DNA from 2 places in the Streptomyces sp. NPDC031418 genome. Region 1 is predicted to be linked to the other one. Evidence: riboswitches for the same ligand, from Rfam matches in the RefSeq annotation. Region 1 holds a riboswitch; the other holds the start of a gene.
What was found. A riboswitch is a leader RNA that binds a small molecule or an ion and turns the genes downstream of it on or off. The one in region 1 is predicted to bind glycine.
Positions count from the first base shown of each region.

Region 1 (10,478 bases):
GGGGACGCGGGTCGTTCGGGACGGCGTTGCGGTTGACCGTGATGCCGACCTCGTGCAGCCGGTCCTCGGCCTGCTGGCCGTCCAGCTCGGACTCGCGCAGGTCGACCAGGATCAGGTGCACGTCCGTGCCGCCCGACAGGACGTTCACCCCGGCCTCGCGGGCGTCCGCGGCCGTCAGGCGCTCGGCGAGGATGCGCGCACCCTCCACCGTACGCTGCTGGCGCTCCTTGAACTCCGCCGAGGCGGCGACCTTGAAGGAGACCGCCTTCGCCGCGATCACATGCTCCAGGGGACCGCCCTGGAAGCCCGGGAAGACGGAGGAGTTCAGCTTCTTCGCGAACTCCTTCTTCGCGAGGATGATGCCGCCGCGCGGGCCGCCCAGCGTCTTGTGGGTGGTCGAGGTCACGACGTCGGCGTGCTCCACCGGGTTCGGGTGCAGACCGGCCGCGACCAGGCCCGCGAAGTGGGCCATGTCGACCCACAGGTACGCCTCGACCTCGTCGGCGATCCGCCGGAACTCGGCGAAGTCCAGCCGGCGCGGGTACGCCGACCAGCCCGCGATGATCACCTTCGGGCGGTGCTCCTTGGCGAGCCGCTCGACCTCGGCCATGTCGACCAGGCCGGTCTCGGCGTCCACGTGGTAGGCGACCACGTTGAACTGCTTGCCGGAGAAGTTCAGCCGCATGCCGTGGGTCAGATGGCCGCCGTGCGCCAGGTCCAGGCCGAGGATGGTGTCCCCGGGCTGGGCGAGGGCGAACAGGGCCGCCTGGTTCGCGGAGGCGCCGGAGTGGGGCTGCACATTGGCGTACTCGGCGCCGAACAGCTCCTTGAGCCGGTCGATGGCGATCTGCTCGGCGACGTCGACGTGCTCGCAGCCGCCGTAGTAGCGCCGGCCCGGGTAGCCCTCGGCGTACTTGTTGGTCAGCACCGAGCCCTGCGCCTCCATCACCGCGAGCGGCGCGAAGTTCTCGGAGGCGATCATCTCCAGCGTGGACTGCTGGCGGCTCAGCTCGGCGTCGACCGCGGCGGCGATCTCCGGGTCCAGCTCGTGCAGGGACGTGTTCAGGACGGTCATCGGGGTACGACTCCTCAGCCGGCGGTGAAGGCGGTGTACTCGTCGGCGCTCATGAGGGCCTCGGGCTCGTCCGTCACACGCACCTTGAACAGCCAGCCGCCCTCGAAGGGAGCGGAGTTCACCAGCGACGGGTCGTCCACGACGTCCTGGTTGATCGCGGCGACCTCACCGGTGACCGGGGCGTACAGGTCGGAGACCGACTTGGTCGACTCCAGCTCGCCGCAGGACTCGCCCGCGGTCACGGTGTCACCGACGGCCGGGAGCTGGACGAAGACCACGTCGCCGAGCGCGTTGGCCGCGTGCTCGGTGATGCCGACCGTCGAGACGCCGTCCTCGGCGTCCGACAGCCACTCGTGCTCCTTGCTGTAGCGAAGCTGCTGGGGGTTGCTCATGGCCTGAATTCTCCTGTACATGCGGGAGTGCTGATGAAGGGGGGGACTGCCGGACCTGGTGCCGGGCGGGGAAATGTGCGCAGGGTCACGTCAGGGGGACGTGCCGAGGCCCAGTGTCTACTTCTGCCGCTTGTAGAAGGGCAGAGCCACGACCTCGTACGGCTCGTGGGTGCCCCGGATGTCCACGCCGACGCCCGGGGTGCCCGGCGCCGCGTGCGCCGCGTCGACGTAGGCCATGGCGATCGGCTTGCCGAGGGTGGGGGAGGGGGCGCCGGAGGTGACCTCGCCGATCACCTCGCCGCCGGAGACGACGGCGTATCCGGCGCGCGGCACCCGGCGGCCCTCGGCGACCAGGCCGACGAGCACCCGGGGCGGGTTCTGCTCGGCGCGGGCGGCGGCCTCGGTGAGCGCCTCGCGCCCGACGAAGTCACCCTCCTTCTCGAACTTCACCACCCGGCCGAGCCCGGCGTCGAAGGGGGTGAGGGCGGTGGTCAGCTCGTGCCCGTACAGCGGCATGCCCGCCTCCAGGCGCAGGGTGTCCCGGCAGGACAGACCGCACGGCACCAGGCCGGCGCCCTCGCCCGCCTTGGTCAGCGCCTGCCACAGCTCGACGGCGTGCTCCGGCTTCACGAACAGCTCGAAGCCGTCCTCGCCGGTGTAGCCGGTGCGGGCGATCAGGGCGGGGACGCCGGCGACGGTGCCGGGCAGGCCGGCGTAGTACTTCAGGCCGTCGAGGTCGGCGTCGGTCAGCGACGTCAGGATGCCGGGGGACTCCGGGCCCTGGACGGCGATCAGCGCGTAGGCGTCCCGGTCGTCGCGCACCTCGGCGTCGAACCCGGCGGCCCGCTCGGTCAGCGCGTCCAGCACCACCTGGGCGTTGGAGGCGTTGGCCACGACCATGTACTCGGTCTCGGCGAGCCGGTAGACGATCAGGTCGTCCAGGATGCCGCCGTCGGCCTGGCAGATCATGGTGTAGCGGGCGCGGCCGACGCCGACGGAGGCGATGTTGCCGACCAGGGCGAAGTTCAGCAGGGCGGCCGCCTGCGGGCCGGTCACGGTGATCTCGCCCATGTGGGAGAGGTCGAAGAGGCCGGCCTTGGTGCGTACGGCGAGGTGCTCGTCGCGCTCGGAGCCGTAGCGCAGGGGCATGTCCCAGCCGGCGAAGTCGGTCATCGTCGCACCGAGCGCGCGATGCACGGCATCCAGCGCGGTGTGACGGAGTTCAGTGCTGCTCATCGGTCGGTCGTCTCCCAGGGCACACGGACGGGGCGAGGAACGTTCCTCCCCATCTGTCATCGGAACCTGAGAGGTTCGCCACGACCGCCACCGGGACGATCAGGGCTTGCACCTTGGGTGGAGCCACTGACACAGCGGCCCGCTTTTCAGATGTGCCTCGCCCGCGCGGTAACGGGGCCTGAGAGATTCAAGGGAGGGACTTGCTCCTTCGGCGCCCCAGCGGCGACGGCTGGGGACTCTCCCGCGCGGATTCAAGCGGCCGGTATGCAGTTGGCGCGCACATCATTGCACGGCGCGGCCGCTTTTGTAACCGACCTGTGGCAGCACCCGGACCCGCCCGCCACCACCGCCTATTACCTTCTCTTTACGGTCGACGGGAAAGAAGTTGACCGAGTCGACAGGGGAGGACGATCACGGTGAACAGGACCCCCGCGTACGCCACCGGCGTCATGGTGCCGCGGCAGCGGACCAGCGCCACCATCCGCGCCGTGCGCGATCTGCGCGACCGCGCCGGCCGCACCCCGCGCACCCTGCTCTTCGGACCCCGTGACGTGGTGGTGCTCACCGGCCTGCCCGGCAGCGGCAAGTCCACCCTCATGCACCGCACGGTCACCGGCCGCCGCATCGACTCGCAGGACACCCGCGACCGCTTCGCCGCCCGGCTGCCCCGCGGCCTCCCCTACGCCCTCTACCGCCCCCTGGTCCGCCTCGCCCACTACGCGGCGCTGCGCCGCGCCCTGCGCACCGGCGAGGGCGTCGTCGTGCACGACTGCGGCACCCAGGCCTGGGTGCGGAGCTGGCTCGCCCGGGAGGCCCGCCGCCGCGGCGGCACCCTGCATCTGCTGCTGCTCGACGTCGACCCCGCGACGGCCCGCGCGGGCCAGCGCGAGCGCGGCCGGGGCGTCTCCCGCTACGCCTTCCGCCGTCACCGCCGCACGACGGCCCGCCTGCTCGACGCGATCGAACGCGGCCAGCTCCCCACCGGCTGCACCACAGCCCTCCTCCTGGACCGCCCCGCGGCAAACACCCTGCACACCCTCTCCTTCACCCCCTGACCTGGCGCCGGACCGGGCGGCTGCGGGCGGGCACCCGCGCGTGGGCTTCACCGGCTGGCGTCGGGCCGGATGGGGGCGGACGCGCACGGTCGTGGTTGGTCTTCGCGGGCGGGGGCCGGGCCGGATGGCCGCGGGCACGCACCCGCGCCGCGTGGCCTTTGCCGGTTGGGCCGGGCTGGACGGCTGGGGGCGCCGTGCGTCGCGTGGCCTTCACCGGCTGACGCTGGACCGGGCGGCTGCGGGCGGGCACCCGCGCGTGGGCTTCACCGGCTGGCGCCGGGCCGGATGGGGGCGGACGCGCACGGTCGTGGTTGGTCTTCGCGGGCGGGGGCCGGGCCGGATAGCCGCGGGCACGCATCCGCGCCGCTTGGCCTTTGCCGGTTGGGCCGGGCTGGACGGCTGGGGGCGCCGTGCGTCGCGTGGCCTGCACCGGCTGACGCTGGACCGGGCGGCTGCGGGCGGGCACCCTGCTTGTCCTTCACTGGCTGGCGCCGGGTCGGACGGCTGCGGGTGCCGTGTGCTGCTTGGCCTTCACCGCTCGATGCCGGCCCGGACGGCTGCGGGCGCGCTCCCGGCTCAGCCTTCACCGGCTGGCGCCGGCCCGGCTGGGGGGGGGGCATGCAACCGCCCCGCGTACCCTTCACCGGCTGGCGCCGGGCGGACGGCCGGGGGTGGTGTACCCGCTAGCCTTCATGCACACAGCAGTGGTTCCCAGCAGGCGGTAGGCAGATGGACTTCCCGGCGGATCTGCCCGCGGACATTCCCGCGGGCTTCCCGGCTCAGGCGCACCCCCACCCGCACGGCGGTTGGCCCGGCAACGAACTCGAGGAGGTGCTGTCGGCCTCCCTCGGGATCCCCGCGGCGGCCGGCCGGATCGTGGAGGTGCTCGGCCGCAGCTTCCTGTGGATCCCGCTGCCCTCCGGCGGCGGCCCGGACAGCGGCCCGCTGGATCTGCCCACGACCGAGATCGCGGGCCAGGTGTACGTCCCGGTGTTCAGCTCGGAGGAACAGTTCCGCCAGGTCGTCGGCTCCCACATGGGGTACACCATCGCCCCCGCCGTGGAGTTCGCCCGCGGACTGCCCCCGCAGGTCGGCATCGTGGTGAACCCCGACGGGGTGGTCGGCATCCCGCTGCCGCCGCAGGCGGTGGCCGAGCTGTGCCGCAGCGGCCGTACCCCGCTCGACGGCCCCGCCGCCGGCGGCCGGGTCCGGCTCTTCGAACCCGACTGGCAGGACGACCCGGTGGACTTCCTCGCCGCCGCCTCCGCCGAGTTCGCCGGGATCGGTGTCGTGCACACCGCCCGCCGCTGTCTCGCCGCGATCGAGACGGACGAACCGGTGCTTTTCGTCGGCGTGGAACTCTCCCAGTGGGAGGGCGACCTCCGCGCCCGTCCCCTGGAGGCGCTGGGCCGGGCCCTCGCCCGTGTCCCGGTCGCCTGGCCGGTCAACCTGGTCCTGCTGGACGTGACGGACGACCCCGTGGCCGAATGGCTGAAGCACCACGTCCGGCCCTTCTACCAGTACGGCCAGTAGAGACACCCGAGGGGCGTGGGGCGCGGGTGGCCACCAGGCACCCGCACCCGCGCACGCACAGGCGGCTCCGCGCCACCGGGCGCTTAAGCTGTCCCCGAACCCGGGCGCACTGAACAGAAGGGCACGACAAGGTGAGCGCGAGCCACAGCGGCAGCGTCGAGCACATGCTGCGTCAGGTCACCCCCGGCCGCTACGACGCCTACGAGGCCCTGCTCCGCGCCCTTGCCACCCCCTCCGCCGGCCAGATCTGGATGCTGCTGTGGCACGGCCAGGCCGGCTCCCCGGACGCCCAGTACGGGGACATGGAAGTCGGCGGCTTCCACTACGCCCCGTGCGTCACCTCCGCCCAGGAACTCTCGGCCAGCGGCTGGAACCGTTCCTACGAGGTCGTCGACGGCCTCGACGTCGCCCGCACCCTCTACCCGGACCACTACGGCCTCTGGCTCAACCCGCACGCCCCGGGCGGCGGCGTCGGCATCCCCTGGCTGGATCTGCGCCGTATCGCCACCGGCCTGGACCGGCAGCCCGCGGGACCCCTCCGGCTGTCCGAACCCGGCATCGAGATCCCACAGTTCTACGCGCTGCTCGCGCAGAACGCCCACCGCACCCCCGCGCTGCGCACCCTGCGCCGCGCCTGGGTGCAGCCGGCGCTCGGAGCGCCGTACCTCGCCATCGGTCTGGACGTCTACGACACCTCGCCCGCCGCGGTCGACTCGGTGCGCGCGATGATGCAGCAGTCCGTCGGCGCCGTCCCGGAAGGGCTGCCGGTGTCGACGGTCGCGATGACCGACGACTACGACCCCGTGGTGATGTGGATGCGGGCCAACGCGCGCCCCTTCTACGACCGCGAGGCGCACGCGGTCGCGGCCCAGCCCCAGCCCCAGCCGCAACTCCAGGCCCAGCCCCTGCCCCAGACCCCGGCCGCCGGTTACGGCTATCCCCCGGCCCACGGCGGCTACTGACCCCGCACTGACCTCCCGGCGGCCTCTCCGCTGACCTCGCCTTTCGGTCACCGGCCGGCCGGAACGGCACCCTTGTCCGAGGGAGCGAACCCCTCCGTCACCGTCCGGTCACCGGGACTCACTGTCCGCATAACGGCGTTCACCTGCTTCCATCACGGTTGCGCATCCATTCACTGCCAAGGCTGGCGGCTGATCGCGCAGGCGTTGAAGACTCCCCCTTCAAGGGGTTCGCCCCTGTGTACGACGGACTGATTGATGCCGCTACCAGCGGCAAGTGCGGGCCGGTTACCGCCGGTTGAGAGGGGTCCCAGCCTAATGACGGCACCATTGCACGAGCCGACCGCGGAAGCGGCCCCGGGTGCGGCCGAGGAAGCGGCGACGGCCGCCACCGACGCGAAGGCCGTTCAGGGCCGTTCCCTGGGGCGGATCGCCTGGGAACGCCTGAAGCGGGACAAACTCGCCCTGACGGGCGGCATCGTCGTGCTCGTCCTCATCGTGATCGCGCTGCTCGCGCCGGTCATCGCGAACCTGGTCGGGCAGGACCCGGACCTCTACCACGAGAGCCTGATCGACCCGCTGTTCAGCACGCCCAAGGGCTCGCTGGGCGGCATGAGCGGCGACCATCTGCTCGGTGTGGAGCCGGTCAACGGCCGTGACATCTTCGCCCGCATCCTCTACGGCGCCCGGATCTCGCTGCTGGTCGGCTTCCTGTCCGCGGTGGTCGCCATCATCCTCGGCACCCTGTTCGGCATTCTCGCCGGCTTCTTCGGCGGCTGGGTCGACTCGCTCATCAGCCGTGTGATGGACGGTCTGCTCGCCTTCCCCCAGCTGCTGTTCATCATCGCCCTGGTCTCCGTCATGCCCAACGAGATGCTGGGTCTCTCCGGCACCGGCGTGCGCGTGTTCGTGATGATCCTGGTCATCGGCTTCTTCGGCTGGCCGTACATCGGCCGCGTGGTCCGCGGCCAGACCCTCAGCCTGCGCGAACGCGAGTACGTGGAGGCGGCCCGCTCGCTCGGTGCCGGGCGGCTCTACATCCTCTTCAAGGAGCTGCTGCCCAACCTCGTCGCGCCCATCATCGTGTACACGACGATGATGATCCCCACCAACATCCTCACCGAGGCGGCACTCAGCTTCCTGGGCGTGGGCGTCAAGCCGCCCACCTCCTCCTGGGGGCAGATGCTCTCGAGCGCGATCGACTACTACGACTCGGACCCCATGTACATGGTGATCCCGGGCGTGGCGATCTTCATCACGGTGCTGGCCTTCAACCTGTTCGGCGACGGCGTGCGGGACGCGCTGGACCCGAAGGGTTCCCGCTGAGGTGCCAACCCCCAAGCGTCCCGTGAGCTCTTCCACGGGGTCTCTCATCAAATCCGGAGGATCCGAGATCGTGACTACCGAACGCACCTCAGGGCGGCGCAAGCAGGCCCTCGCCGCTGCCGCAGTGGTCGCCGGCCTGCTGACCACGGCGGCGTGCGGCGGAGGCGACAGCAGCGGCGACGGCGGCTCGAAGGACGGCGCTGCCGGCTTCAACGCGGCCGTCAACAAGGTCGCCCAGGCCAACCTCGTCAAGAAGGGCGGCACGCTCAAGTACGTCAGCACGCAGGACGCCGACTCGTGGGACACCACGCGCGGTTACTACGGCTTCATGTGGGACTTCTCCCGCTACTACAGCCGTCAGCTGCTGACCTACAAGACCGCGCCGGGCGCCGAGGGAGCCCAGCTCACCCCGGACCTCGCCACGGACATGGGCAAGGTCTCGGCCGACGGCAAGACCTACACCTTCACCCTGCGCGACGGCATCACGTGGGAGGACGGCAAGCCGATCACCTCCCAGGACGTCAAGTACGGCATCGAGCGCGTCTGGGCGCAGGACGTGCTGTCCGGCGGTCCGATCTACCTCCAGCAGATGCTGGACCCGAAGAACACCTACAAGGGCCCCTACAAGGACTCCACCAAGGACCACCTGGGCCTGAGCGCGATCCAGACGCCCGACGCCAAGACGATCGTCTTCCACCTGCCGAAGGCCAACTCGGACTTCCCGCAGGCACTGGCCATGACCACGGGCGCCCCGGTCCGCCAGGACAAGGACACCAAGTCCAAGTACGGCCTGCACCCGTTCTCCTCCGGCCCGTACAAGTTCCAGTCGTACACCCCGGGCAAGGGTCTCGTGCTGGTCCGCAACGACAAGTGGAACGCGTCCTCGGACCCGGTCCGCAAGGCGTACCCGGACAAGATCACGCTGGACATCTCCACCAACCAGACCAACTCCGACCAGCAGCTGATCAACGGCGACTACGACATCGACGCGTCGCAGACCAGCCTGGGCCCCCAGGGCCGCCAGATAGCCCTGAAGCAGAACAAGGGCAACCTGGACAACCCGGTCTCCGGCTTCATCCGCTACGCGGTCTTCCCGCAGAGCGTCAAGCCGTTCGACAACATCCACTGCCGCAAGGCCGTCATCTACGCCGCCGACCACGTGTCGCTCCAGACCGCCCGCGGTGGCCCGGTCGCCGGTGGTGACATCGGCACCAACATGCTCCCGCCGTCGGTCTCCGGTGGCGAGGGCCAGAAGTACGACCCGTACCAGATCGCGACGAAGAACAAGAACGGCAACGTCGCCCTGGCCAAGCAGGAGCTGAAGGCCTGCGGTCAGCCGAACGGCTTCTCGACCACCATCGCGGTCCGCAACAACAAGCAGCAGGAAGTCGCCACCTCCGAGTCCCTCCAGGCGGCGCTGAAGAAGGTCGGCATCAAGGCCGACATCTACCAGTACGACGGTTCGCAGTCCCCGGGCATCATCGGCAGCCCCTCGAACGTCGCGAAGAAGAAGCTCGGCATCATCATCATGGGCTGGGGTCCGGACTTCCCGACCGTCCAGGGCTACGGCATCCCGCTGTGGAGCAGCAAGTACATCCTGCAGAGCGGTAACAACAACTACGCCCTGATCAAGGACAAGACGATCGACGGCCTGTTCGACCAGTACAGCGCCACGCTGGACGCGTCGAAGAAGACCCAGATCTCCACGGAGATCAACCACAAGGTCATGGAGGGCGCGTACTACCTGCCCTTCACCTTCGAGCGGTTCCTCAACTTCCGCTCCTCCCGGGTCGGCAACGTGTACACGACGAACGCGTACAGCGGCTACTACGACTTCGTCAACATCGGTCTGAAGTCCACGAAGTAAAACCGGCACACCCGCCGTACGGCACGAAAGGCAGGTGAAGGCCGGCGCGGCGAGCCGCGGGCCCCACGGACGACCTCCGGGGCCCGCGGTTCGCGGCGGGCCGTAAGCTGTGCTCGCTTACCTCATCAGGCGGCTGTTCGCCGCCGCAGTGATGCTCGTGGTCATCGTCCTGGTGGTCTTCAGCATCTTCTTCCTCGTCCCCAAGTGGGCGGGCGTCGACATCGCCACGAGCTTCGTGGGCAAGCAGGCAGACCCGCACGCCGTGGCGGCGGTGCGCGAGAAGCTGGGTCTGGGCGACCCGGTGTACCTCCAGGTCTGGCACTTCTTCAAGGGCATCTTCGTGGGCCGCACCTACGCGGCCGGCGGCGATGTCACCCACTGCGCCGCGCCGTGCTTCGGCTACTCCTTCCGCAGTGAGCAGGCCGTCTGGCCGGTGCTGACCGACCGCTTCCCGGTGACCCTGGGTCTCGCGCTCGGTGCCGCGGTGCTCTGGCTGGTCTTCGGTGTCGCGGCGGGTGTGCTCTCCGCCATCAAGCGGGGCAGCATCTGGGACCGCGGTGCGATGCTCATCGCCCTCAGCGGTGTTTCCCTCCCCATCTACTTCACCGGTCTGCTCGCCTCGGCGATCTTCGTCTTCGGGCTGCACTGGTTCAGCGCCAAGTACGTCCCGCTCGGCGACGACCCGGGCGGCTGGTTCGCCAGCATGATCCTGCCCTGGACCACCCTCGCCTTCCTGTACGCGGCGATGTACGCCCGGATCACCCGGGCGACCATGATGGAGGTCCTCGGCGAGGACTACATCCGCACCGCCCGGGCCAAGGGCCTCAAGGAGCAGGTCGTCATCGGCAAGCACGCCATGCGCTCCACGATGACCCCGATCCTGACCATGCTCGGCATGGACCTCGGCGCCCTCATCGGCGGCGCGATCCTCACCGAGACCACGTTCAGCATCCCCGGCCTCGGCCAGGCCGTGCTGAGCGCCATCAAGAACCAGGACCTGCCCATCATCCTGGGTGTCACCCTGATCACCTCCCT
Region 1 covers NZ_JBVIJC010000001.1:179,657-190,134, forward strand. Annotated here, with positions in the region: gene glyA (serine hydroxymethyltransferase) at 1-1,075, opposite strand, end outside; gene gcvH (glycine cleavage system protein GcvH) at 1,090-1,467, opposite strand; gene gcvT (glycine cleavage system aminomethyltransferase GcvT) at 1,585-2,703, opposite strand; glycine riboswitch at 2,747-2,859, opposite strand; glycine riboswitch at 2,860-2,957, opposite strand; gene ACZ5CZ_RS00810 (AAA family ATPase) at 3,153-3,758, shown strand; gene ACZ5CZ_RS00815 (enhanced serine sensitivity protein SseB) at 4,488-5,291, shown strand; gene ACZ5CZ_RS00820 (enhanced serine sensitivity protein SseB C-terminal domain-containing protein) at 5,456-6,253, shown strand; gene ACZ5CZ_RS00825 (ABC transporter permease) at 6,569-7,576, shown strand; gene ACZ5CZ_RS00830 (ABC transporter substrate-binding protein) at 7,647-9,443, shown strand; gene ACZ5CZ_RS00835 (ABC transporter permease) at 9,553-10,478, shown strand, end outside.

Region 2 (10,478 bases), on a different contig from region 1:
TCGAGGTCAACGGAGTGCGTGTGGTGGCCGGCACTTATTTCGCGGATGCGGGCAAGAGCGTGGACGTGGACGGGAACAAGATCAACGCCCCCTATCGTTTCAAGGTCATCGGCAAGCCGCAGGACCTGGAGCCGGCGCTGAACATCCCGGGAGGTGTGGTGCAGACTCTGGAGAAGGAGCAGGCCACGGTCACCGTCGCACGGTCGGGCAAGATCGTCGTGGACGCCTTGCGACAGGCGAAGCGGCCTGACTACGCTCGGTCGTCCTCCCAGTGAACCGGTGGTGCATGGGGGACATCCGGCAGGGGCATGAGGTTGCGGGGGGTCGGCGCACCGAAGAGGTGGTGCGTGGTGGAAACTGTCTGGTGGGCACGGACGTTGTGAGGATGTCCGGGTCGGCCGGTGTAGGCAATCAGGGTTCGTCCTGCCCCACGGGCGGGTCTGTTTCGGTCAAGGGGAATCGCCCGTGAAGTTGTTTGCGAAGTTGTTCGGCAAGAGCGCGCGAGAGGGCAACGCCAACGCGACCGCCCGTCATCGCGCACAGCCTGATGCGGAGGGCCAGCGCCCGCTGTTCCGGGACCAGGTCGCTGGTCCGGGTGGTGACATTTCGGGAGGTCAGGGCGCGGCGTCTGTTGACCCTGCCCAGTCCGGCGGCATAGGTTTCGGGCAACCGTCAACCTCAGGTACGGGTGGAGGGTTCACTCCCGGCCCGTACGCGTCCAACGCCCCGGCGGGGCAGCCGCAGCAGGAGGATCCGTCGATGTCGGTCCTGGTGTGTACGAGGTGCGGTAACCGCAATGCGGAGAACGCCCGCTTCTGCTCCAACTGTGGTGCGCCGCTGCGCCCCGGTGTGGTGCCGGAGCGTGCCTCCGAGACCACGTCCACGATCTCCATCTCCGGTCTCGAGGCCTACGAGGCGGAGGCGACCGGCCAGACGCCGCTGCCGATGCTCTCGCCTGAGGCGCAGGCCGCGGTGGACGCCCTGCCGCTCGGCTCGGCGCTCCTGGTGGTGCGCCGGGGTCCGAACTCGGGCAGCCGCTTCCTGCTGGACAGCGATCTGACCACGGCCGGACGTCACCCGCAGAGCGACATCTTCCTGGACGACGTGACGGTCTCGCGTCGCCATGTGGAGTTCCGGCGCTCCCCGGACGGTTCGTTCACCGTGGCCGACGTGGGCAGCCTGAACGGCACCTACGTCAACCGTGAGCGGATCGACCAGGTCGCCTTGCAGAACGGCGACGAGGTGCAGATCGGCAAGTACCGGCTGGTGTTCTACGCGAGCCGGCAGGGCATCTGACCCGCCCCCGGACTCGGTCCGGGGATCCCCCAGGGAAGGTCCATGCTGCAAACACCGAGTGGCGGTGCCGGAAGCGGTACCGCCGCCAGGGACAGTGGGCTGATGAGCATCGGCACGGTGCTGAACGTGCTGCGCGACGAGTTCCCCGAAGTCACCATCTCCAAGATCCGCTTCCTGGAGTCGGAGGGGCTCATCGAGCCGCAGCGGACCCCCTCGGGGTACCGCAAGTTCAGCGCCGAGGACGTCACCCGTCTCGGCCATGTCCTCAGGATGCAGCGGGACCACTATCTGCCGCTCAAGGTGATCCGTGAGCAGCTGGACGCCATGGAGCGCGGGGAGGCCGTACAGCTGCCGCTGGTGGGGCGCCAGCGCACCGCGGAGCATGAAGCGGAGCGGCCGGAGGGCCCCACGGTGGCCCGGGTCGGCCGGGCGGAGCTGCTGGCGGCCGCCGACATCGACGAGGGCGCGCTGAAGGAGTGGGAGTCCTACGGGCTCATCGCTCCGCTGGAGGAGGGCGTCTACGACGCGGAGGCGGTCACCGTGGCGTCCCTCATCGCCGAGCTGGGCGGATTCGGGATCGAGCCGCGCCACCTTAGGGTGATGAAGGCGGCGGCCGATCGCGAGGCCGGCCTGGTGGACCAGGTGGTGGCCCCGCTCAAGCGCCACCGCAACCCGCAGACCAGGGCGCTCGCCGAGGCCCGTACCAAGGAGCTGGCGGCGCTCACGGTGAAGCTGCACGCGGCTCTGGTGAAGACCGCGCTCGGGATCCGGCTGCCCTGACCGGGCGGGGTCCGGGGCGACCGGATCGGGCACCTGTTCCCGGCCCGACTACCCAAACGTCCCGAGCACGGCCTAGGGTTGCTGTGTGAACGAGCTCGATGTCGTAGGTGTCCGGGTCGAAATGCCCTCCAACCAGCCGATCGTGCTCCTGCGCGAAGTGGGGGGCGACCGCTACCTCCCCATCTGGATCGGACCGGGGGAGGCGACGGCGATCGCCTTCGCCCAGCAGGGCATGGCCCCCGCCCGACCGCTGACCCACGACCTTTTCAAGGACGTGCTGGAGGCCGTCGGCCAGGAGCTGACCGAAGTACGCATCACCGACCTGCGGGAAGGCGTCTTCTACGCGGAGCTGGTCTTTGCCAGCGGGGTCGAGGTCAGCGCCCGTCCCTCCGATGCCATAGCGCTGGCCCTGCGCACCGGAACGCCGATCTACGGAAGTGACACGGTGCTGGACGACGCGGGTATCGCCATCCCGGACGAGCAGGAGGACGAGGTGGAGAAGTTCCGCGAGTTCCTCGACCAGATCTCGCCCGAGGACTTCGGTACCAGCAGCCAGTGAGGCGCCGGAAGCGGTGACCGCTGGCGGCGCGTGCCGGCCGGCGGTGGCTTCGTACGGCCAGGCCGGTGGGCAATTGCCACCGGCCCTTGAGAGCGTCCTACGGCTTCCCGTGAGCGCATTCGGCTAGCCTTTCCCCGCGGTGGGACACGGGAAACCACTCCTAGGGTGATTATCACTCGGCGTGCCGAGTGTGGCGATCGTTGACGCACCCCTGGTGACTGCCTACCGTCGAGAAGGCAGGTCAAGGACGGAGGTCGGCGTGAGAACGAGCGGCGACGGTACGGCTGGGGGTGCCCCCGGACGCGGTTTCGGGGAGAGCGGTCCGTACCCTCCCCCCGGTTCTCAGCTGTGTTCGGACAGGGGGTACCCCCATGCCGGCAGCGCGGTCGAGCACGCCCCGCAGCGGCCGACGGTGGTGCCGGACGGCAAAGGGGTGGCGGCCATGACGTCCGAGCAGATCGGTTACCGCGGGCCCACCGCCTGCGCGGCCGCCGGCATCACCTACCGGCAGCTCGACTACTGGGCCCGCACCGGCCTGGTCGAGCCCAGTGTGCGGCCCGCGTACGGGTCCGGCACGCAGCGGCTGTACAGCTTCCGTGACGTCGTCGTGCTGAAGATCGTCAAGCGCTTTCTGGACACCGGTGTGTCGCTCCAGAACATCCGCTCGGCCGTCCAGCACCTCAGAGAACGCGGTTTCCGTGATCTGGAGCGGATGACCCTGATGAGCGACGGCGCCACGGTGTACGAGTGCACCTCGCCGGACGAGGTCCACGCCCTGCTCCAGGGCGGTCAGGGCATCTTCGGCATCGCCGTCGGAGTGGTGTGGCGGGACGTGGAAAGCGCGCTCTCCCAGCTGCACGGAGAGCGCATCGACACCGGTGAGACCCTCGTCGGGCACAACCCCGCGGACGAGCTGGCACGGCGGCGCAACCGGGCGGTCTGACGGCCCGGTCGGCCGGGGCTCCGGTCCCGGTCCGCGGGCATTGTCAGTGGCGTGGTGCAGCATCGGAGATGTGAGAAACGCGCCCACCATCCTGCATCTCGACATGGATGCCTTCTACGCCTCCGTGGAACAGGCATCCAAGCCGAGCCTGCGCGGGAAGGCGGTCGTCGTGGGCGGGCTCGGCCCGCGCGGTGTGGTGGCCACGGCGTCGTACGAGGCGCGGGTCCTCGGGGTGCACTCGGCGATGCCCATGGCCCAGGCGCGCCGGCTGGCGCCCAACGCGGCGTATCTGGTGCCGCGCTTCTCCCTGTACCGGTCGGTCAGCGAGCAGGTGATGGCGCTGCTGCGGGAGCTGTCCCCGCTGGTGGAGCCGCTGAGCCTGGACGAGGCGTTCGTGGACCTGGAGGCCGGGGGAGCGGCCTGGGACGAGGAGTCGGCGCGGCTGACCGGGATCAGACTGCGCAGCGACATCAAGGCGGTCACCGGGCTCACGGGGTCGGTCGGGCTCGCCGCGTCCAAGATGCTCGCGAAGATCGCCTCCGAGCAGGCCAAGCCGGACGGACTGGTGGTGATCGAGCCGGGCACCGAGCGGGAACTGCTGGGGCCCATGCCGGTGCGCACCCTGCCGGGGGTGGGGCCGGCCACCGGAGACCATCTGCGGCGGGCCGGGATCACCACCGTCGAGGAGCTGGCGGAGGCGGGCGAGGACGAACTCGTCCGGCTGCTCGGCAAGGCGCACGGGCAGGCGTTGTACGCGATGGCGCTGGCCCATGACGAGCGGCCCGTGGTGGCCGAGCGCGAGGCCAAGTCGGTGTCGGTCGAGGACACCTACGACGTCGACATCCACGACCGCCTGCGGATCGGTCTGGAGGTACGGCGGCTCGCCGACCGGTGCGTGGGGCGGCTGCGCGGGGCCGGGCTGTCCGGGCGGACCATCGTGCTGAAGGTGCGGCGGTACGACTTCTCGACGCTGACCCGCTCGGAGACGCTGCGCGGGCCCACGGACGATCCGGCGGTGGTGCGGGAGGCGGCCGCGCGGTTGCTGGACTCGGTGGACACCACGGGCGGGGTGCGGCTGCTCGGGGTGGGCGTGTCGGGGCTGGCCGACTACACGCAGGAGGATCTGTTCGCGCAGGCGGCGTGGGCCGCGGAGGAGGGCGAGCGGCAGGAAGAGGGGGAGGCGGACGGTGCCGAGGCCGAGGCGGAGACCGAGGGGGCGGAGCGGGGCGCGGAGCCCGCGGAGCGGCTGTGGCGGCCGGGGCAGGACGTGCGGCACGCGGAGTACGGGTACGGCTGGGTGCAGGGCAGCGGGGTGGGGCGGGTCACCGTGCGGTTCGAGACGCCGCAGTCCGAGCCGGGGCGGGTGCGGACCTTCCTCGTCGGGGACGCCGCACTGGAGGCGGTGGAGCCGTTGCCGCTGGTGCTGGGCGTCGCCGACCCGCCCGCCGGGGTCCCGGCGGCGGACGGTGGCCATCGGGCCGGCTCCGCGCCGGACCCCGGAACCCGGCAGCCCGTAGGTCCGGCCGGGGTCCAGCCCGGTTCCGGGTGAGTTCGAGGACGGGGTGGGATCAAGGCTTCGTGGGGCGGGTCAGGTTTCCTCCGTGCCCGCCAGCTTGCCGAAGTCGTGGTCCGGAAGTGGGGGGTGCGGCGATGTGTCGAGGCCGTAGTGGTGGTAGAGCTGGAGTTCCTGCTCGGGGGAGAGATGGCGGCCCACCCCGAAGTCGGGGGCGTCCCTGATCAGGGCGCGCTCGAAGGGGACCCGGAGGGAGCCGTCGACCAGTTCGCTCGGTTCCAGAGGGACGAAGGCGTCCCGGGAGAACAGGCCGGTGCGTATGGCCGCCCACTCGGGCACGCCCGTCGCATCGTCGAGGTAGACCTCGTCAATGGTGCCGATCTTGGTGCCATCGCGGTCGAACGCCTTGCGGCCGATCAGGTTGCGCGGATCGATGTCGGTCTGCACGGTCCCTCTCCCTCCACTTGGTCGCAACTCATCCGTAAGCACTACAAAAGAGCACATTCAACGAGGCGGCCACTCGAGGGCCCAGGCGTTGACCTCGCTGGTAGGCTGACAGCGGCTGCTGACCCCGTGCGGGAGAGTCCTCCGACCACGTCGGAGGCGCCGAAGGAGCAAATCCTCCCCGGAATCTCTCAGGCTCACGTACCGCACGGACGAGGTCACTCTGGAAAGCAGGGCGGGTGTCGACGGCTTCCGCTCTCACCGACGGTGAAAACCGGGCGTGCCCGGTGAAACTCTCAGGTTGAGATGACAGAGGGGGAGGCCGTCCGGGCACCCGCGCCGTGGTGCCCTCGAAGGTCGCGTCAGACCAGGAGGCCTCCGCCATGACCGCCCATCGCATTCCGCTCTCCGCACTCGAAGCGGGCATCCCCTTCGAGCAGCGCCACATCGGGCCCGACCAGGAGGCGCGGGCCAAGATGCTCGCGCAGGTGGGCTACGGCTCGCTGGACGAGCTGACCGCCGCCGCGGTCCCGGATGTGATCAAGAACGCCGACGCGCTCGATCTGCCGGGTGCCCGCACCGAGGCGGAGGTGCTCGCCGAGCTGCGCTCCCTGGCGGACCGCAACCAGGTGCTCGGATCGATGATCGGCCTGGGGTACTACGGCACCTTCACGCCGCCCGTCATCCTCCGCAACGTCATGGAGAACCCGGCCTGGTACACGGCCTACACGCCGTACCAGCCGGAGATCTCCCAGGGGCGCCTCGAGGCCCTGCTGAACTTCCAGACCATGGTCGCGGAGCTGACCGGCCTGCCGACCTCCGGCGCCTCGCTCCTCGACGAGGGCACGGCCGCCGCCGAGGCCATGGCGCTGTCGCTGCGGATGGGCAAGAACAAGAAGGGTCTCTTCCTCGTCGACGCGGACGCGCTGCCGCAGACGATCGCCGTCATCGAGACCCGTGCCGAGCCGACCGGCGTCGAGGTCGTCGTCGCCGACCTCAGCGAGGGCATCCCGGCCGACCTCGCCGCCCGCGAGATCAACGGCGTGCTGGTCCAGTACCCGGGCGCCTCCGGTGCCGTACGGGACATCAAGCCGGTCATCGACCAGGCGCACGAGCTGGGCGCGCTGGTCACCGTCGCCGCCGACCTGCTCGCCCTGACCCTGCTGACCTCGCCGGGTGAGCTGGGCGCGGACATCGCCGTCGGCACCACCCAGCGCTTCGGTGTGCCGATGGGCTTCGGCGGCCCGCACGCCGGCTACATGGCCGTGCGCGAGAAGTTCGCCCGCAGCCTGCCGGGCCGGCTGGTGGGCGTGTCCGTCGACGCCGACGGGAACAAGGCCTACCGGCTCGCGTTGCAGACCCGTGAGCAGCACATCCGCCGGGAGAAGGCCACCAGCAACATCTGCACCGCGCAGGTGCTGCTCGCGGTCATGGCGGGCATGTACGCCGTGTACCACGGGCCGGAGGGGCTGCGGACCATCGCACGGCGCACGCACCGCTACGCCTCCGTCCTCGCCGCCGGGCTGACGGCCGGCGGGGTCGAGCTGGTCCAGGGCGCCTTCTTCGACACCCTCACCGCGCGCGTGCCCGGCAAGGCCGCCGAGATCGTCGCCGCCGCCCGCGCGGGCGGCGTCAACCTGCGTCTGGTCGATGCCGACCATGTCTCCCTGGCTTGCGACGAGACCACCAACCGAGCCCAGCTCGCCGCCGTCTTCTCCGCCTTCGGCGTCGAGGGCGACATCGAGGCGCTGGACGCGGCCGCCGGCGAGGCCCTGCCCGAGGCGCTGCTGCGCACCGACGACTACCTGGCCCACCCGGTCTTCCACCAGCACCGCTCCGAGACTGCGATGCTGCGCTACCTGCGCAAGCTGGCCGACCGCGACTACGCGCTCGACCGTGGCATGATCCCGCTGGGCTCCTGCACCATGAAGCTCAACGCGACCACCGAGATGGAGCCGGTCACCTGGCCCGAGTTCGGCCAGCTGCACCCCTTCGCCCCGGCCGAGCAGGCGGAGGGCTACCTCACGCTCATCCGTGAGCTGGAGGACCGTCTCGCCGAGGTGACGGGGTACGACAAGGTCTCGCTCCAGCCGAACGCCGGTTCGCAGGGCGAGCTGGCCGGCCTGCTCGCCGTGCGCGGCTACCACCGGGCCAACGGTGACGAGCAGCGGACCGTCTGCCTGATCCCGTCCTCGGCGCACGGCACGAACGCCGCCAGCGCCGTGATGGCCGGCATGAAGGTCGTCGTCGTGAAGACCGCCGAGGACGGCGAGATCGACGTCGACGATCTGCGCGCCAAGATCGAGCAGCACCGCGACGAGCTGGCCGTGCTGATGATCACCTACCCGTCCACGCACGGTGTGTTCGAGGAGCACGTCGCCGACATCTGCGCCCAGGTCCATGAGGCGGGCGGCCAGGTGTACGTCGACGGCGCCAACCTCAACGCGCTGGTCGGCCTCGCCAAGCCGGGCCACTTCGGCGGTGACGTCTCCCACCTGAACCTGCACAAGACCTTCTGCATCCCGCACGGCGGCGGCGGTCCGGGCGTCGGCCCGGTGGCCGTACGGTCGCACCTGGCGCCGTACCTGCCGAACCACCCGCTCCAGCCGGCCGCCGGCCCGGAGACCGGGGTCGGTCCGATCTCGGCCGCTCCGTGGGGCTCGGCGGGCATCCTGCCGATCTCCTGGGCGTACGTCCGCCTGATGGGCGGCGAGGGGCTGAAGCGGGCCACCCAGGTGGCCGTGCTGTCGGCGAACTACGTCGCCAAGCGCCTGGAGCCGCACTACCCGGTGCTGTACACCGGCCCCGGCGGTCTGGTCGCGCACGAGTGCATCATCGACCTGCGGCCGCTGACCAAGGCGACCGGTGTGAGCGTCGACGATGTCGCCAAGCGCCTCATCGACTACGGCTTCCACGCGCCGACCATGTCGTTCCCGGTCGCCGGCACCCTGATGATCGAGCCGACCGAGTCCGAGGACCTCACCGAGCTGGACCGTTTCTGCGACGCGATGATCGCCATCCGCGCGGAGATCGAGAAGGTGGGCTCCGGCGAGTGGCCCGCGGAGGACAACCCGCTCCGGGGCGCCCCGCACACCGCCGCCGCGCTCGGCGGTGAGTGGGCGCACGCCTACAGCCGCGAGGAGGCCGTCTTCCCGGCCGGTGTCTCGGCCGCCGACAAGTACTGGCCGCCGGTGCGCCGTATCGACCAGGCCTTCGGCGACCGCAACCTGGTGTGCTCCTGCCCGCCGCTGGACGCGTACGAGGACTGAGCGAGCCGAGGCCGAGGGCCCCGTCCGGCTGGTGCCGGGCGGGGCCCTCGCCGTGTCCGGGGGCGGGTCAGGCCGTCGCCAGGGACACCTCGGTCGACTTGATCAGGGCGACGACGGAGGAGCCGGTGGCGAGGCCCAGGGCGGTGACGGACTCGCGGGTGACGGCCGAGGTCAGCTCGCCGCCCTCGATGGCGATCTTGACGGTGGCCATCGCGGCGCCGGCGGCCAGGTCCGTGACGGTGCCCGGCAGCTGGTTGCGGATGGACACGCGGCCCACCGGGTCGGTGGCGAGAGCCACCTCGGTGGCCTTCACCAGCGCCCGTACCGCGGTGCCCTCGGCGAGGCCGAGGTCCCGGGCGGCCTCCAGGGTGATCGCCGCGGTGAGGTCCTGGCCGCCGTCCAGGCGGAGCTTCACGGTGGCCATGGCCTCGCCGGGGTGTACGGCGGTGATGGTGCCGGGGAGCTGGTTGCGGATGCTCAGAGTCATGGCCCGACGGTAGTGCGGGTGGGGGTTCAGGCCGGGTACGCGTGGGTCTGCGTCGCTTTGACTGTCGCCCAGACCGGTGCACCCGGGTGCAGGTCCAGCTCCGCGGCGGCGACCGTGGTCAGGTCGGCGGCGAGCGGGAGTTCCCCGGTCAGATCGGCGCGGATCTGGTCGCCGTGGGTCTCCAGGCCGGCCACCTCGCAGCGCCACAGGTTGCGGGCGCTGGAGGCCGTGGGCCGGTCCCGGAAGAGGGTCACGGCGGACGGCGGGAAGGCGACGAAGGCCGGTCCGGACAGTGTCTCGGTGGTGGTGATGGAGGGCCCGGCGTCCAGTCGTACCGTGTGCCCGTCCGCCCGGCCGCGGTAGAGGTTGAGGCCGACCAGCTGGGCGATGTAGTCCGTGCGCGGGTGGCGGGCGATGTCGGTGGGGCCGCCCTCCTGTACGACGCGGCCGTGCTCCACGACCACCAGCCGGTCGGCGAGCACCATGGCGTCCAGCGGGTCGTGGGTGACCAGTACGGCGACGGCCTCGAACTCGGCGAGGTGGCGGCGCAGCTGGGCGCGGACCTCCAGCCGGGTGCGGGCGTCCAGGGCGGCCAGCGGCTCGTCCAGGAGCAGCAGCCGGGGCCGGGTGGCCAGGGCGCGGGCGAGGGCCACGCGCTGGGCCTGGCCGCCGGAGAGGCGGCGGGGCTTGGCGTGGGCGTGGGCCGCCAGGCCCATGCGGTCCAGCCAGGTGGCGGCCAGGGCGCGGGCCTCCGCCTTGGACGCGCCCTGGCAGCGGGGGCCGAAGGCGACGTTGTCGAGCGCGGAGAGGTGGGGGAAGAGGAGGTAGTCCTGGAAGACCACGCCGACCGGGCGGGACTCCGGGGGAGTGTGGTGCAGGGGGGTGCCGTCGAGGTGCAGATGGCCGCCGGTGAGGGGGATGAGGCCGGCCAGGGCGCGCAGGGCGGTGGTCTTGCCGGCGCCGTTGGGGCCGAGGAGGGCGAGGACTTCGCCGGGGGCGGCGGTGAGGGGGATGTCCAGGCGGAAGGTCGTGCGGTCGACGAGGAGGTGGGCGTCGAGGGCGGGTGGGGTGGTGGGGGTCGCGTGCGGGTGGGGGTGCGCGTGCGGCGGCTGCGGCGTGGGGGTGGCCCGGCCTTCGGCCGGGTTGAGGTTCCCACCCGCACCACGCGTGCGGCGTTCGTCGGCGGG
Region 2 covers NZ_JBVIJC010000012.1:306,991-317,468, reverse strand. Annotated here, with positions in the region: gene ACZ5CZ_RS20525 (DUF881 domain-containing protein) at 1-275, shown strand, start outside; gene ACZ5CZ_RS20520 (FHA domain-containing protein) at 466-1,296, shown strand; gene ftsR (transcriptional regulator FtsR) at 1,339-2,076, shown strand; gene ACZ5CZ_RS20510 (bifunctional nuclease family protein) at 2,162-2,635, shown strand; gene ACZ5CZ_RS20505 (MerR family transcriptional regulator) at 2,895-3,578, shown strand; partial or broken gene ACZ5CZ_RS20500 (DNA polymerase IV) at 3,649-5,245, shown strand; gene ACZ5CZ_RS20495 (PRC-barrel domain-containing protein) at 5,167-5,538, opposite strand; glycine riboswitch at 5,658-5,752, shown strand; gene gcvP (aminomethyl-transferring glycine dehydrogenase) at 5,919-8,804, shown strand; gene ACZ5CZ_RS20485 (TOBE domain-containing protein) at 8,872-9,291, opposite strand; gene ACZ5CZ_RS20480 (ABC transporter ATP-binding protein) at 9,318-10,478, opposite strand, start outside.
Region 2: linked by a shared signal. The riboswitch ahead of gcvP (aminomethyl-transferring glycine dehydrogenase) and the one ahead of gcvT (glycine cleavage system aminomethyltransferase GcvT) in region 1 are both predicted to bind glycine.